3 regions of the Vibrio sp. R11-SG3-ISO9 genome follow, and region 3 is predicted to be linked to each of the others. Evidence: predicted binding sites of a transcription regulator. Region 3 holds the regulator's gene; each other region holds the start of a gene.
What was found. Region 3 encodes PurR, which represses purine synthesis genes. Its sites were predicted from a motif close to TNANGNAAACGTTTNCNTNA; they were not measured.

Region 1 (4,208 bases), on a different contig from region 3:
GTTGGCTCTGAAGACTTTGTGCGAAAAGGTATTAGAGAAGCTCGGTTAGCATTCTCTTCAAGACAAACAGCAAAAAGCCACACCTATGTGTGGCTTTTTCATTGATGGTGACCTGCGTTTTATTCTTCGCTTTGTAGCGTGTCGCTCGCTTCGGCTGCTGAGACCGCACCACTGATGGTTGAGTCAGCTCCTGAGATCGCAAGCGGCGGAATCACGATGAGATCTTCCATACTTGCTTCACGCTCCTCTTCGGTACGTTTGTTTACATGGCCGATGATACTTTGGTAATAACGACGAATGTTCTCTACATAATTCTTGGCTTCGTCACCACGAGCATAACCGTAACGGGTTTGGCTGTAGTACTTCTTCTGTCTTAGTAGAGGCAGTCTGTCTTTTACGTCACTCCAAGAGTCCGGATCGCCACCTTGTGCTTTAGTGAGTCGACGCGCATCCATCATATGTCCATAGCCAACGTTATAGGATGCAAGCGCAAACCAGATCTTTTCATGCTGCTTGATGGAGTCTGGGATTCGGTTGACGATACGACGCAGATATTCCACACCACCTTGAACTGACTGTTTTGGATCCAAACGGTTTGTCACACCCACGCTCTTTGCGGTCGGCAGGGTTAACATCATCATGCCTCGCACCCCTGTCGGAGATTTCGCAACAGGATTCCAGTGAGACTCTTGGTACGCCAATGCGGCAATCAAGCGCCAGTCAAACTCCTGCGAGTACTCTTGGAACAGTGGTGACCATTTCGGTAGCTTGCTGTCCAGCGCACGAATGAAGGCGCGAGTGTCTACGTAGTCGAAGCTTCCGATGTGACCGATGTATTTCTCTTCCAGAGTTGCGAGTTCACCAGACTGTTTAAGATTACCGAAGAACTCAATCAGCAACGCATACAAGCTCTCATCTTCCGATTTCTTTAAGTACCAAGAGATAGGTTGGTCTTCCGTTAATTCGAACGCAAGCGCCAGATCAGGGTAGAGGCGTTGTGCCAGTGATAGCTCAATGGAGTCTGCAACCGTAAAGCTCAGCTCACCCTTAGAAACCTGTCTTAATAGATCGTTAATATCTGCATTACCGACCGACTCGTAGATAAAGTCAGGATTGGATTGTTGAAGTTGGTTGAGAGTTGGTTCGAAGTGAGACTCTTCAATCACAACAAGAGCAGGAGCCAATCTGTCCTCGATGGTTGTTAGCTCACTGTTTTCTTCATTCTGCTCTTGGTTTTGTTGTTCTATGAATTCTGCTTGGCGTTTGTTCTCAAATTCAATCAATTGTTCGAGGTTACGCGGACGCCATTGACCTTTCTTGTACACCACTTGTTGACTTACGTAGTAGTAAGCTGGCGCAGCACGGTAGCCGCGGGTGTGCTCATTGTTCTGAGTTAGTCCTGTTGCGATAAGGTCGATTTCACCTTTTTGTAAAGCAGGGAATAAGCCAGACAAGCGGTATGCAGGTTTCATTTCTAGTTGCACGCCGAGCTGCTCTGCAAACTCTCGAGCCAATTCATAATCCAAACCAGCAGGGCCATCTGGGCCGATATAATAAGAGAGTTGGTTATTGAGTGTTCCAACTCTTAATACGCCGCGCTCTCGGATCTGCTCCAAGTCGCTTTTCGGTTCCGACTCAATTTGACAACCCGCTAACCCAGTAATGGCAATCGCGATGAGAAGAAGTTTGGATGAAAAAATGCGCGTAAGTGTATGCATCAAAATGAAATCTCAAAAAAGTGACTTCCCTTTATATCAAACCGTTTACTCCCGGCAAAGTGACTTTAGGTAAACGGAAGTAAAAGTGGCTAGAAATGCAGCAAAAGTAACAATTGCCAAGAAACATGAAAAAAATGACGCAAACGGTTGCTTTTTTGGTTACGTCACAAAAATAATTGCTATATAATGCGCCCGCAACAGAGAGGTGGAATCGGCATAGGTTCGAAGAAAAACAGTTAGGTTACTCCTAAAACCCACTGAATTTATTCCAATATCACCTTAATCAATTGCATAAGAGACCTAAGCACATGAGAATTTTTCGTGGCTCCCCAGCTCTATCTGAATTTCGTGTTAACAAGCTTTTAGAGCTTTGTCGTGAACTTGGCCTACCTGTTACAGGCATCTACGCTGAATTTGCGCACTTTGCAGATCTAACTGCCGACCTAAATGATCAAGAAGTTGAGAAACTAGAAAAACTTCTGACTTACGGTCCAACAATTGAAGAGCACGCACCAGAAGGTCTTCTTCTACTAGCAACTCCTCGCCCGGGCACTATTTCGCCTTGGTCTTCAAAATCAACGGATATCGCAAACAACTGTGGTCTAGATAAGATTGCACGTCTTGAGCGCGGTACCGCTTACTACATCGAATCATCGGAAGAGCTTTCTGAGCTTCAACTTGTTGAGCTAAAAGCTATCCTGCATGATCGCATGATGGAAGTTATCTTTACAGACTTTGATTCAGCAGCAGCGCTTTTCCAAGTGGCGGAGCCAGCGCCAGTGGCTGACGTTGACCTACTAAATGGCGGTCGAGAAGCACTAGTAACTGCAAACGTAACCCTTGGTCTTGCACTTGCTGATGACGAAATTGAGTACCTTTACGATGCGTTCGTAAACAAGCTAGATCGTAACCCAACTGACATCGAGCTAATGATGTTTGCACAGGCGAACTCAGAGCACTGTCGTCACAAGATCTTCAACGCAGACTGGACTATCGATGGCGTTAAGCAAGAGAAGTCTCTGTTCAAGATGATCAAGAACACATTCGAAACCACGCCAGAAAACGTACTGTCTGCGTATAAAGATAACGCAGCAGTTATGGTGGGTTCAGATGTAGGTCGCTTCTTCCCGAACCCAGAAACTCGCCAGTACGGTTACAGCCAAGAGAAAGCGCACATCCTAATGAAGGTGGAAACGCACAACCACCCAACAGCTATCTCTCCTTGGCCAGGCGCATCAACTGGTTCTGGTGGTGAAATCCGTGACGAGGGCGCAACAGGTATTGGTGGTAAGCCAAAAGCAGGTCTTGTTGGCTTCACTACATCTAACCTACGCATTCCTGGTTTTGAACAGCCATGGGAAACAGACTTCGGTAAGCCAGGTCGCATCGTTAACGCTCTAGACATCATGCTAGAGGGTCCACTAGGTGGCGCGGCGTTCAACAACGAATTCGGTCGTCCAAATCTACTTGGTTACTTCCGTACTTACGAAGAGAAAGTAAACTCTCACGCAGGCGAAGAAGTTCGTGGTTACCACAAGCCAATCATGATTGCTGGTGGCATGGGTAACATCCGTGACGAGCACGTACAGAAGAAAGAGATCCCAGTAGGTGCAAGCCTAATCGTGCTTGGTGGTCCTGCGATGAACATCGGTCTTGGTGGCGGTGCAGCATCTTCAATGGCATCGGGTCAATCAGCAGAAGACCTAGATTTTGCATCTGTACAGCGTGAAAACCCAGAGATGGAACGCCGCTGTCAGGAAGTTATTGACCGTTGTTGGCAACTTGGTGATGCTAACCCTATCGCATTTATCCACGATGTGGGTGCGGGCGGTATCTCGAACGCACTTCCAGAGCTTGTAGACGATGGTGAACGTGGTGGTATCTTCCAACTGCGTGACGTACCGAACGATGAACCAGGCATGAGCCCACTTGAGATCTGGTGTAACGAATCTCAAGAACGCTACGTAATGGCAGTTGCGCCAGAGAATATGGAAGTATTCGATGCAATCTGTAAGCGTGAGCGCGCACCATACGCAGTAGTAGGTGTTGCAACAGAAGAGCGTGATCTGAAACTAGAAGATTCACACTTCGACAACACGCCAATCGATATGCCAATGGACGTTCTTCTTGGTAAAACGCCTAAGATGCACCGTGATGCGAAGACGCTTAAAGCGAACAACCCTGCGGTTAACCGTGATGGTATCGAGCTAAACGAAGCAGCAGATCGCGTTCTACGTCTTCCAACGGTTGCAGAGAAAACATTCCTAATCACTATCGGTGACCGCACGGTAACAGGCCTTGTAGCGCGTGACCAAATGGTTGGCCCTTGGCAGGTTCCTGTAGCTAACTGTGCTGTTACTGCGGCAAGCTACGACACGTATCACGGTGAAGCAATGTCTATGGGTGAGCGTACGCCAGTTGCTCTACTAGACTTCGGTGCTTCAGCTCGTCTAGCAGTTGGTGAGGCAATCACGAACATTGCAGCGACTA
Region 2 (4,208 bases), on a different contig from region 3:
AAGATGAAGAGTAGTCTTACTCACCTTATTCAGGGAGGAATGATCGTTGAGTAAATTATCGCAAACCCTAATTACCGTGTCGGCGTTGTTGGTCGGCAGTGCAGTGGCTCCGTTACACGCTAACGAGTTGAGCTTTGAGCAGTTTGTTGAAAAGCTAAAACAGCAGGGCTCAGAGCAAGGCATCTCTCAATCGATCATCGACCAAGCCTTTGATGGCGTGACGTTTAAACCGCGTGCAGTGAAGGCTGATAAAAATCAGCCAGAGAAAAAACTGACGCTCGACGAGTACATCCCAAGAGCAGTTCCTGCTTGGAAGGTTAAGCAAGCGCAGTCGCTTTATGATAAGCACCATACTGAGCTGAAACGCATCGGTGATGAGTATGGTGTTCAACCTCGCTTTATCGTCGCATTGTGGGGCGTTGAGAGTAACTTTGGTACTTTTACTGGCAATTATCGTGTGATTGACGCGCTAACTACAATGGCTTACGAAGGTCGTCGCGAGGCGTTCTTTACCAAAGAAGCGATGGCAGCACTGACCATTCTTGAAGAGGGGCATATTAAACCTCAGGATATGAAAGGGTCGTGGGCTGGAGCGATGGGGCAACCTCAGTTTATGCCAAGTTCATTCCTAGCTTATGCTGCGGATGGTAATGGTGACGGTAAGAAAGACATCTGGAATACCGAAGCTGATGTTTTTGCTTCTGCGGCGAATTATCTGAGCCAGTCTGGTTGGGATGATAAGTACACATGGGGCAGACAGGTAAAAGTGCCGGCGAATATCTCGCTAGATATGCAGGGCCGCTCGGAAGAGAAAGGTAAGTACCTTCAAGAGTGGTCAAAGCTGGGTATTACGCGCTTTGATGGTAGCCCACTGCCTAAGCTTGATGAAGATATTAAAGCTTGGTTGATCATGCCGGATGACCAAACCGGGCGCTCTTACTTGGTTTACAATAACTACAATGTACTGATGAAGTGGAATCGTTCGTACTACTTTGCACTGGCAGTGAGTCACCTCGCTGATCGAATTAAGTTTAAATAACTTAAGTTTAAAGAAAGCAACCAAGGCAAAGCGGCGTAAGCCAACAGATTAAAAAGGACTCTTCGGAGTCCTTTTGTTTTTTAGTAAATAGTGTTCCAGATTAATGGCTTATTTTAGATAGGCTGTTTTTAAGATAGATAGAGGGTAGGCGGAGTGTTAACAGACAGAGCGGCACAAATGGTGATCTTCCACGCCTTGATTAAGCATGGCGGTTTTACCAGTGCAGCAAAGAGCTTAAATGTATCGGTATCGCACATCAGTAAGCAGATCGCACTGTTGGAAGACAACATTGGGATTAAGCTGGTTCAGCGTACGACGCGCAGCCTCACGTTGACCGAAGCGGGTGAAGTGTTTTATCAGCACTGTGAACAGCTATTTGGCACGCTCAAGGCTGCACAAATGGATATGGAGAGCCAACGTGATGATGTTTCCGGTAAGTTACGCGTCGGTATCTCACAATCGTTCGGTACTTTGCATGTGATTCCTGCTATTGATCAGTTACGTCAGCTCTATCCACAGCTCAAAGTTGAGATTCACTTGTTCGATTACAAAGTGGATATGATCGAAGAACGCTTGGATCTTTGGATCACCAACAATGAAGAGTTGCCGGAAGGCTACATTGCTCAGCGATTAGCAGACAGCCAGTTTGTCGTCGCGGCATCACCGGATTATTTGATCAAAGCGGGTACACCGAGTTGTCCTTCGGACCTGAGCGAACATAACTGTCTTATCTATCGTAGCCGTGAGCGTGATTACACCTCTTGGGCGTTCGATAACGGACAAGAAAGTTTATGTGTCACCGTTAGTGGTGATTACTCTGTCGATCTAGCAGAGGCGGTAAGAGACGCAGCTGTGGCAGGTTGGGGAATTGCCTATCTTGCGACTTATCTTGTTAAAGAGGAGTTTCGCAGTGGTCAGCTAATTCAGGTATTACCTGAGTGGAAAGCCAGTCAGATCATGCCATTTTTTGCTGTCTATCCAAGCCGCAAGAACATGCCAAAGAAGCTATCCACGGTGATTGAGTTCCTGAAACAGCACATTGGTTCTCCGACGTATTGGGATAAAAATCTGAAAACTTGCGTTGAATTACACCGCTAACTGTCGCTGTTTTTGAAAATATAATTTCCATATGGAAAAAGTATTAAAAATAATCAATAAAGTTTTAATTAATTCAATGAGTTATATATTTGGTGCTTAAATGGACAGTTAAGCCAACATCCATGTAACAACCACTGCTTGCCGCAAACGGTTTCCTCTATACAATGCGTCGCCTTTCCTACTACAACTTTTCAGGTTTGACGCATATGGCATCCCTAATTGGAATCATTACTCTTCTAGTAATCGCTTGGTTACTATCTACGGACAGAAAAAATATTCAGCTAAGAACGGTGTCTCTTGCTTTCTTACTTCAGGTCTCTTTTGCACTGCTTGTGTTGTACGTACCTATGGGTAAAGACGTGCTTAATGGCGTGACGGGAGCCGTTTCGAGCTTAATCAATTACGGCCAAGAGGGCATCGGCTTCCTATTTGGTGGCCTAACCAATAGTGGTTTCGTATTCGCGATTAATGTTCTCGGTATCATCATTTTCTTTTCAGCTCTGATTTCAGGTTTGTACCACATCGGTTTCATGCCAAAAGTGATCAACCTAATTGGCGGCGCATTGCAGAAGCTGTTAGGTACAGGCCGTGCGGAATCTCTTTCTGCTACGGCGAACATCTTCGTTGGCATGATTGAGGCACCATTAGTGGTTAAGCCTTACCTGAAGCACATGACCGATTCTCAGCTGTTTGCGGTAATGACTTGTGGTTTGGCATCGGTAGCAGGCGGCACGCTAGTTGGTTATGCGTCTCTAGGCGTGGATCTGAACTACCTAATTGCTGCGGCATTTATGTCTGCGCCTGCAGGTTTATTGATGGCAAAAATCTTGGTACCGGGCAGTGCTAATGAGACTCAAGAGAGCATTGAGTCAGATGTAGAAATTCCACGAGCAACGAACGTAGTTGAGGCAATGGCAGATGGGGCTATGTCTGGACTTCGTATTGCAGTCGCAGTGGGTGCAACACTTCTTGCTTTTGTCAGCGTGATTGCAATGCTGAACGGCATGCTAGGTGCAGTTGGTGGTTGGTTCGGTGTGGACCTAAGCTTCGAGCTTATCCTAGGTTATGTGTTTGCACCCGTTGCATGGCTGATTGGTGTGCCATGGAACGAAGCGGTTGTTGCGGGCTCACTGATCGGTAACAAGATTATTGTGAATGAGTTTGTTGCCTTCATCCAGCTAATGGAAGCGAAGGAAGTACTGAGCGAACACTCTCAAGCTATCGTAACCTTTGCACTGTGTGGCTTTGCGAATATCTCAACTATGGCGATTCTAATAGGTGGTTTGGGTAGCCTAGTTCCAGAGCGTCGTTCGTTCATCTCTAAGTACGGCTTCCGCGCGATTTGTGCAGGCGTACTAGCGAACTTGATGAGTGCTTCGATTGCAGGTGTAGCGCTGTCGCTATAGCCTTTGCCATAAGTGAATAGCCAATAAAAAAGCCGCGACGGATTATCGCGGCTTTTCATTATTTGAAGCAATGGCTACATGAGATAATAGCTATTTGAGGCAGTGGTTACTTGTTAGAGTGGAACTGCTCACAAGCGATCATTGTGTTCTCGATAAGGCTTGCAACCGTCATCGGACCAACACCACCAGGAACTGGAGTAATGAAGCTTGCACTCTCTTTTGCAACATCGTATTCCACGTCACCCACCAATTTGCCTGACTCTAGGCGGTTGATACCAACATCGACCACAACTGCACCCTTCTTGATCCACGCACCTGGGATGAAGTTAGGCTTACCTACAGCAACCACAACAACGTCAGCTTGACGTACGTGGCCTTCTAGGTCTTTAGTGAAACGGTGACAAGTTGTCGTTGTACAACCCGCTAGAAGCAGTTCTAGAGTCATAGGACGACCAACGATGTTTGATGCGCCAACAACAACCGCGTGCTTACCACGCAGATCGATATTGTAGCGGTCAAGCAGAGTGATGATACCTTTTGGCGTACAAGAACGTAGCTTAGGGATACGCTGTGCAAGACGACCGACATTGTATGGGTGGAAACCATCAACGTCCTTTTCTGGCGTAATACGCTCTAGTACGTGTGTGCTATCGATACCGGCAGGA
Region 3 (4,208 bases):
CTGTGGCAAGTCGAAGGTTTGGCAAATCTTTCAATCGAGTCGGTTTCGCCGATGATTGGATTTGTTTCTCTTCTTTAGCACAGTTAAGGGAAGCTTTTGCCAGCTCGATAATACGTTCTTGAGTCTGCCAGAGGTCTTCTGGGAGGGCAAAATACTTAGTAACGACTGGGAATCCACGCTTTTTGTAAACGTAAGGTTCGAAGCCCTGTTGTTCAAATTGTGAAGTAGTATTCTTATCAGCTCGAATGTGCAACTGATTGTTTACGACCAATGCAAACATGGTGTCATCGGCAAAAAGGCCGAAACCGCCAAACATTGAGCGTGACTTTATCTTTCCAAGTGGCTCAAATAACTTCATTGAGTCCTTGAGTATCGGTTTATCCATATTGTTTATCTCGGTGTATTTGAATTACGCCACCAAATAAGCAGGTCCGAGAGATTAGCAAAATGTCGCAATAAAATTGTCAATAAGCCGTAAATTACTACTAAAGGTAGGAAATACTGCATTTTGCCATCGGTAACCCCGCTACCATACCAATAATGGGTTAGGCCGGAGGCTTTGCGTCTCACCCTTTCAAGTGATTTGCCCTGTGCGTGACTGTATAATCAAGAATAAAGTTTTTTGTTGAATGAGGTTCACACTTGTTATTCTAAAATGTGATCTTAATTCAGTTAATTGTTGTCTTGATATGCAACTGGGTTTTTATTTTTGACAAATAAAAAAAACGCACCAAACGGTGCGTTTTATTAGATTTTTCTAAAGTTTACGTTATTTTAACGTTTTTACTGTCGCACGCTCAATGATCTCTGGATGCATCTCGAACACACGTTTTTCGTGGTCTTTGTCTTTGATACGTTCTAGCAGGATTTCGAACGCGTTCTTACCGACACGACGTTTTGGTTGGTGAACAGTCGTCAACGGCGGTGAGAAGTACTCTGCCAACTCAATATTGTCGTAACCAATCACTGAAATATCTTCAGGGATCTTAATACCTTGCTGTTGTAGGCGGCTCATAAGACCAAGCGCCATCGTATCGTTAAAACAGAATACCGCGGTAGGGCGATTTTCCATTGCAGCGATTTTATCTGCAGCGATAACAGCCGTATCACACTCGAAGTTACCTTCAAGGATTAGGTTGTCATCAGCTTGAATGTCTGCCTCTGCAAGTGCACGACGGTAACCAGCGATACGTTCGACACATGCCGCTTTATCTAAGTGACCACTTAGACATGCAATACGTTCATGCCCGCGTTCAACTAGGTATTTAGTCGCTAGGTAGCCACCTTCTTCAGAGTTGTCGATGATCTTATCTGCTTGTGAACTTTCAGGACCCCAATCCATAACAACTTTTGGAATGTCTGCATGACGGTCAAGCATTTCACGAAGTTCTTCCGTTAGGTCAGAACACATTACTAAGATGCCATCTACACGCTTTTCAGCAAGCATTCGGATGTAGTCACGTTGCTTTTCGTAGATACCACCTGTGTTACATAGAATCAGCGTATAGCCTTGACGGTAACAGTAACTTTCCACACCATCGATCACTTCAGAGAAGAATAGGTTAGTTGATTGAGTTACTAACATACCGATTGTGCGCGTAGAGTTACATTTCAAACTACGGGCAACGGCACTTGGTGCATAATTTAATTCGTCTACGGCTTTGTTTACTTTTTCTTGAGTCGCTTCTGCTACGAAACGTGTCTTGTTGATCACGTGAGAAACGGTGGTTGTTGATACGCCGGCTAAGCGAGCGACATCTTTTATAGTTGCCATGGCTTTATCCTATTGATAGCTACTTCCTCAGCAGTACGGAGCAAGTAGCCGTTTTAAGCTACCAGAACAAGAGCTTAGAATGTGTAGGGCTCTCTCGGTACTAAAGTGCTAAAAAACAAAAAACCGCTAATGAGAGCGGCTTGTCTTAACACCGAAATGCTCTTAGCTAATTTAAAGCATAGCATTTCGAGAATGTTTCATATTTTATCGTTTGCGGTCACAATTTTAGACTGACTAGAAAATACTCGCAATAAAATTCACCCAGAAATCTGGGTGAATTGTCACATTCTACCTAAATTGTGCCTTTAGTCATTAGTGAATTTATTCACCAGCCAAATATTGCGCATCAAGTTTACAGAAAGCGGCTAGCAATTCTGCAACACAAGCGTAAAAACCAAACTCATCAAATTCACGGCATTTCGTTGCAAATTGTGGAACCCAGCTGAGAAGTTGTTGTTCAACAAATTCATGCTGTGTAGTGAAAGCTGCTTCTAATTCTTGCTCGCTCTCGAGGTCGTTTGAACGAATGATAATGTTGCCTAGGAAGTCCAACTCGATGGCTAGGTGATCAGCAGGCTCTTTTAGGTCTTGGTTTACGGCGATTCCGTAAGACGCCATGATGGCTTCCATGTCTTGAGCTGGCTTGGCGTTCAGCAGGCCGCTCTTGTCTAAGTAAATAGAAGCGTACGGTAGAGCACCGTATTTGTCTGACTTAAGGAACAACTCGCAAAAATCTGACGAAAGCTCCAGTTGAGCGTCTTCACGATTCTGCAATCGGTTAAGTGCATCTACTAGGTTATTGATTGCTGGCTTAAGCGTCTCATTGTCGCCAAGACCAGTTAAAAACGAACGAATCTCAACCGAGTGGTAGTTATCCAGTTCTTCTTGAGTCAGCTCTTTTGCGAACAGGCTCGATAGCCACCAGTAGATTTCAGCTCGTTGTTCATTGAACGCTTTCGTTTCTTTCATCTCAATAATCCTAATATCGTCTTTCGTAATATCTGCGGTACGAAGGCTTGCTAACGGTTGTATTTGCTAATTGCAAAGTCACTCGTTAGTAGTAATGCCTATATTGAATTGCGATGGAGGTTAAATAGCAAGGTTTAAGATTGTCTTGTATCAAAAAAAATTCAGGTTTCTGGCTTTTATCTTGCGTACTACTAGAATTGTTACTAGTTATGAATAGAATGGTCACTGAAACTATTAAATAAGAAAAGTGGTGTAGATGAGCTATCACGTATTAGTCGTTGAAGATGATGTGGTAACCCGTAGTAAGCTGGTTGGATATTTCCAGAATGAGGGTTACACAGTAAGCGAAGCAGAAAGCGGCGCTCAAATGAGAAACGTTTTAGAAGAGAATAACGTTGACCTCATTATGCTGGACATCAACTTACCAGGCGAAGATGGATTGATGCTAACTCGCGAATTACGCAGTCAATCAGACATTGGGATTATTTTAGTTACTGGACGCACGGATAGCATCGACAAAATTGTAGGCCTAGAGATGGGCGCAGATGATTATGTTACTAAACCATTCGAACTTCGCGAGTTACTGGTTCGAGTGAAAAACCTACTTTGGCGAATTTCTGCAGCTCGCAAGTCACCAGCAGGTGCCGCTGAGCAGGCGGATGACGAATCTATCGTTCGCTTTGGTGAGTGGACATTTGATATTCCTCGCCGCGCTCTGAGCAAAAACGGTGAGCCGGTGAAATTAACCAAAGCAGAATATGAGCTATTGGTTGCGCTGTCTTCATACCCGAATCAAGTATTAAGCCGTGAGCGAATCTTAAATATGATTAGCCACCGCGTTGATGCGCCAAACGACCGTACCATTGACGTGTTGATTCGTCGTATGCGTGCCAAGATGGAGTTTGATCCGAAGAACCCTCAAATCTTTGTGACGGTTCATGGTGAAGGCTACATGTTTGCTGGCGATTAACGCTTAGAATTAAAATGCTCAACAAGCGAAATTGAAAAAGCCGAGATATTCAGTATCTCGGCTTTTTGTTTATGGAATCAGCTTGAAAACAACATAGGCCATTAGTAATGGTCATTCATGTTATACAGCATTAGTGTGCTGGCTGTGCGCCGCTCGTTGGTATTGCACCAGAGGTTGTAGCATTCTCTTCTTCATCAAGCATCGATGGCTCGGAGATTACGACTGGCTCGCCCATTTCAGAACTTTGGTTATCTAGCCAGTCGCGCAGTGATTGCCAAACTAAGCCCATCGTTTCGTGCCAGTAGCGCTCGGTTTGCTCCAAGTAAATTGCTTTTGGCATGTACTTGTTCCAAGGCTGCTCTATGCCTTCTTGAGCTAAGAAATTGGTTGGCGCAGGAATTGGCTTGATACCAGCGTCATGGAACTCGTTAAGAGCTCGCTGCATATGGCTAGCGGAAGTCACTAGTACCATTCGCTTGTTTTTTACAAACGCTG

Region 1: purL (phosphoribosylformylglycinamidine synthase) is a predicted target of PurR. The motif match lies at 1,854-1,873, and genes of this name have one in related genera.
Region 2: AC6R05_RS03805 (NupC/NupG family nucleoside CNT transporter) is a predicted target of PurR. The motif match lies at 2,277-2,296, and genes of this name have one in related genera.

What each region holds. Positions count from the first base shown of each region.
Region 1 is NZ_JCBDGU010000050.1:118,066-122,273, forward strand. Features, by position in the region: gene ohrR (transcriptional regulator OhrR) at 1-49, shown strand, start outside; gene mltF (membrane-bound lytic murein transglycosylase MltF) at 120-1,718, opposite strand; gene purL (phosphoribosylformylglycinamidine synthase) at 2,027-4,208, shown strand, end outside.
Region 2 is NZ_JCBDGU010000009.1:264,278-268,485, forward strand. Features, by position in the region: gene AC6R05_RS03790 (YcgL domain-containing protein) at 1-14, shown strand, start outside; gene AC6R05_RS03795 (lytic murein transglycosylase) at 47-1,039, shown strand; gene AC6R05_RS03800 (LysR family transcriptional regulator) at 1,217-2,137, shown strand; gene AC6R05_RS03805 (NupC/NupG family nucleoside CNT transporter) at 2,344-3,543, shown strand; gene folD (bifunctional methylenetetrahydrofolate dehydrogenase/methenyltetrahydrofolate cyclohydrolase FolD) at 3,650-4,208, opposite strand, start outside.
Region 3 is NZ_JCBDGU010000038.1:36,390-40,597, forward strand. Features, by position in the region: gene AC6R05_RS11820 (TfoX/Sxy family DNA transformation protein) at 1-385, opposite strand, end outside; cyclic di-GMP riboswitch class I at 514-598, opposite strand; gene purR (HTH-type transcriptional repressor PurR) at 770-1,774, opposite strand; gene torD (molecular chaperone TorD) at 2,096-2,743, opposite strand; gene torR (two-component system response regulator TorR) at 3,000-3,713, shown strand; gene elyC (envelope biogenesis factor ElyC) at 3,844-4,208, opposite strand, start outside.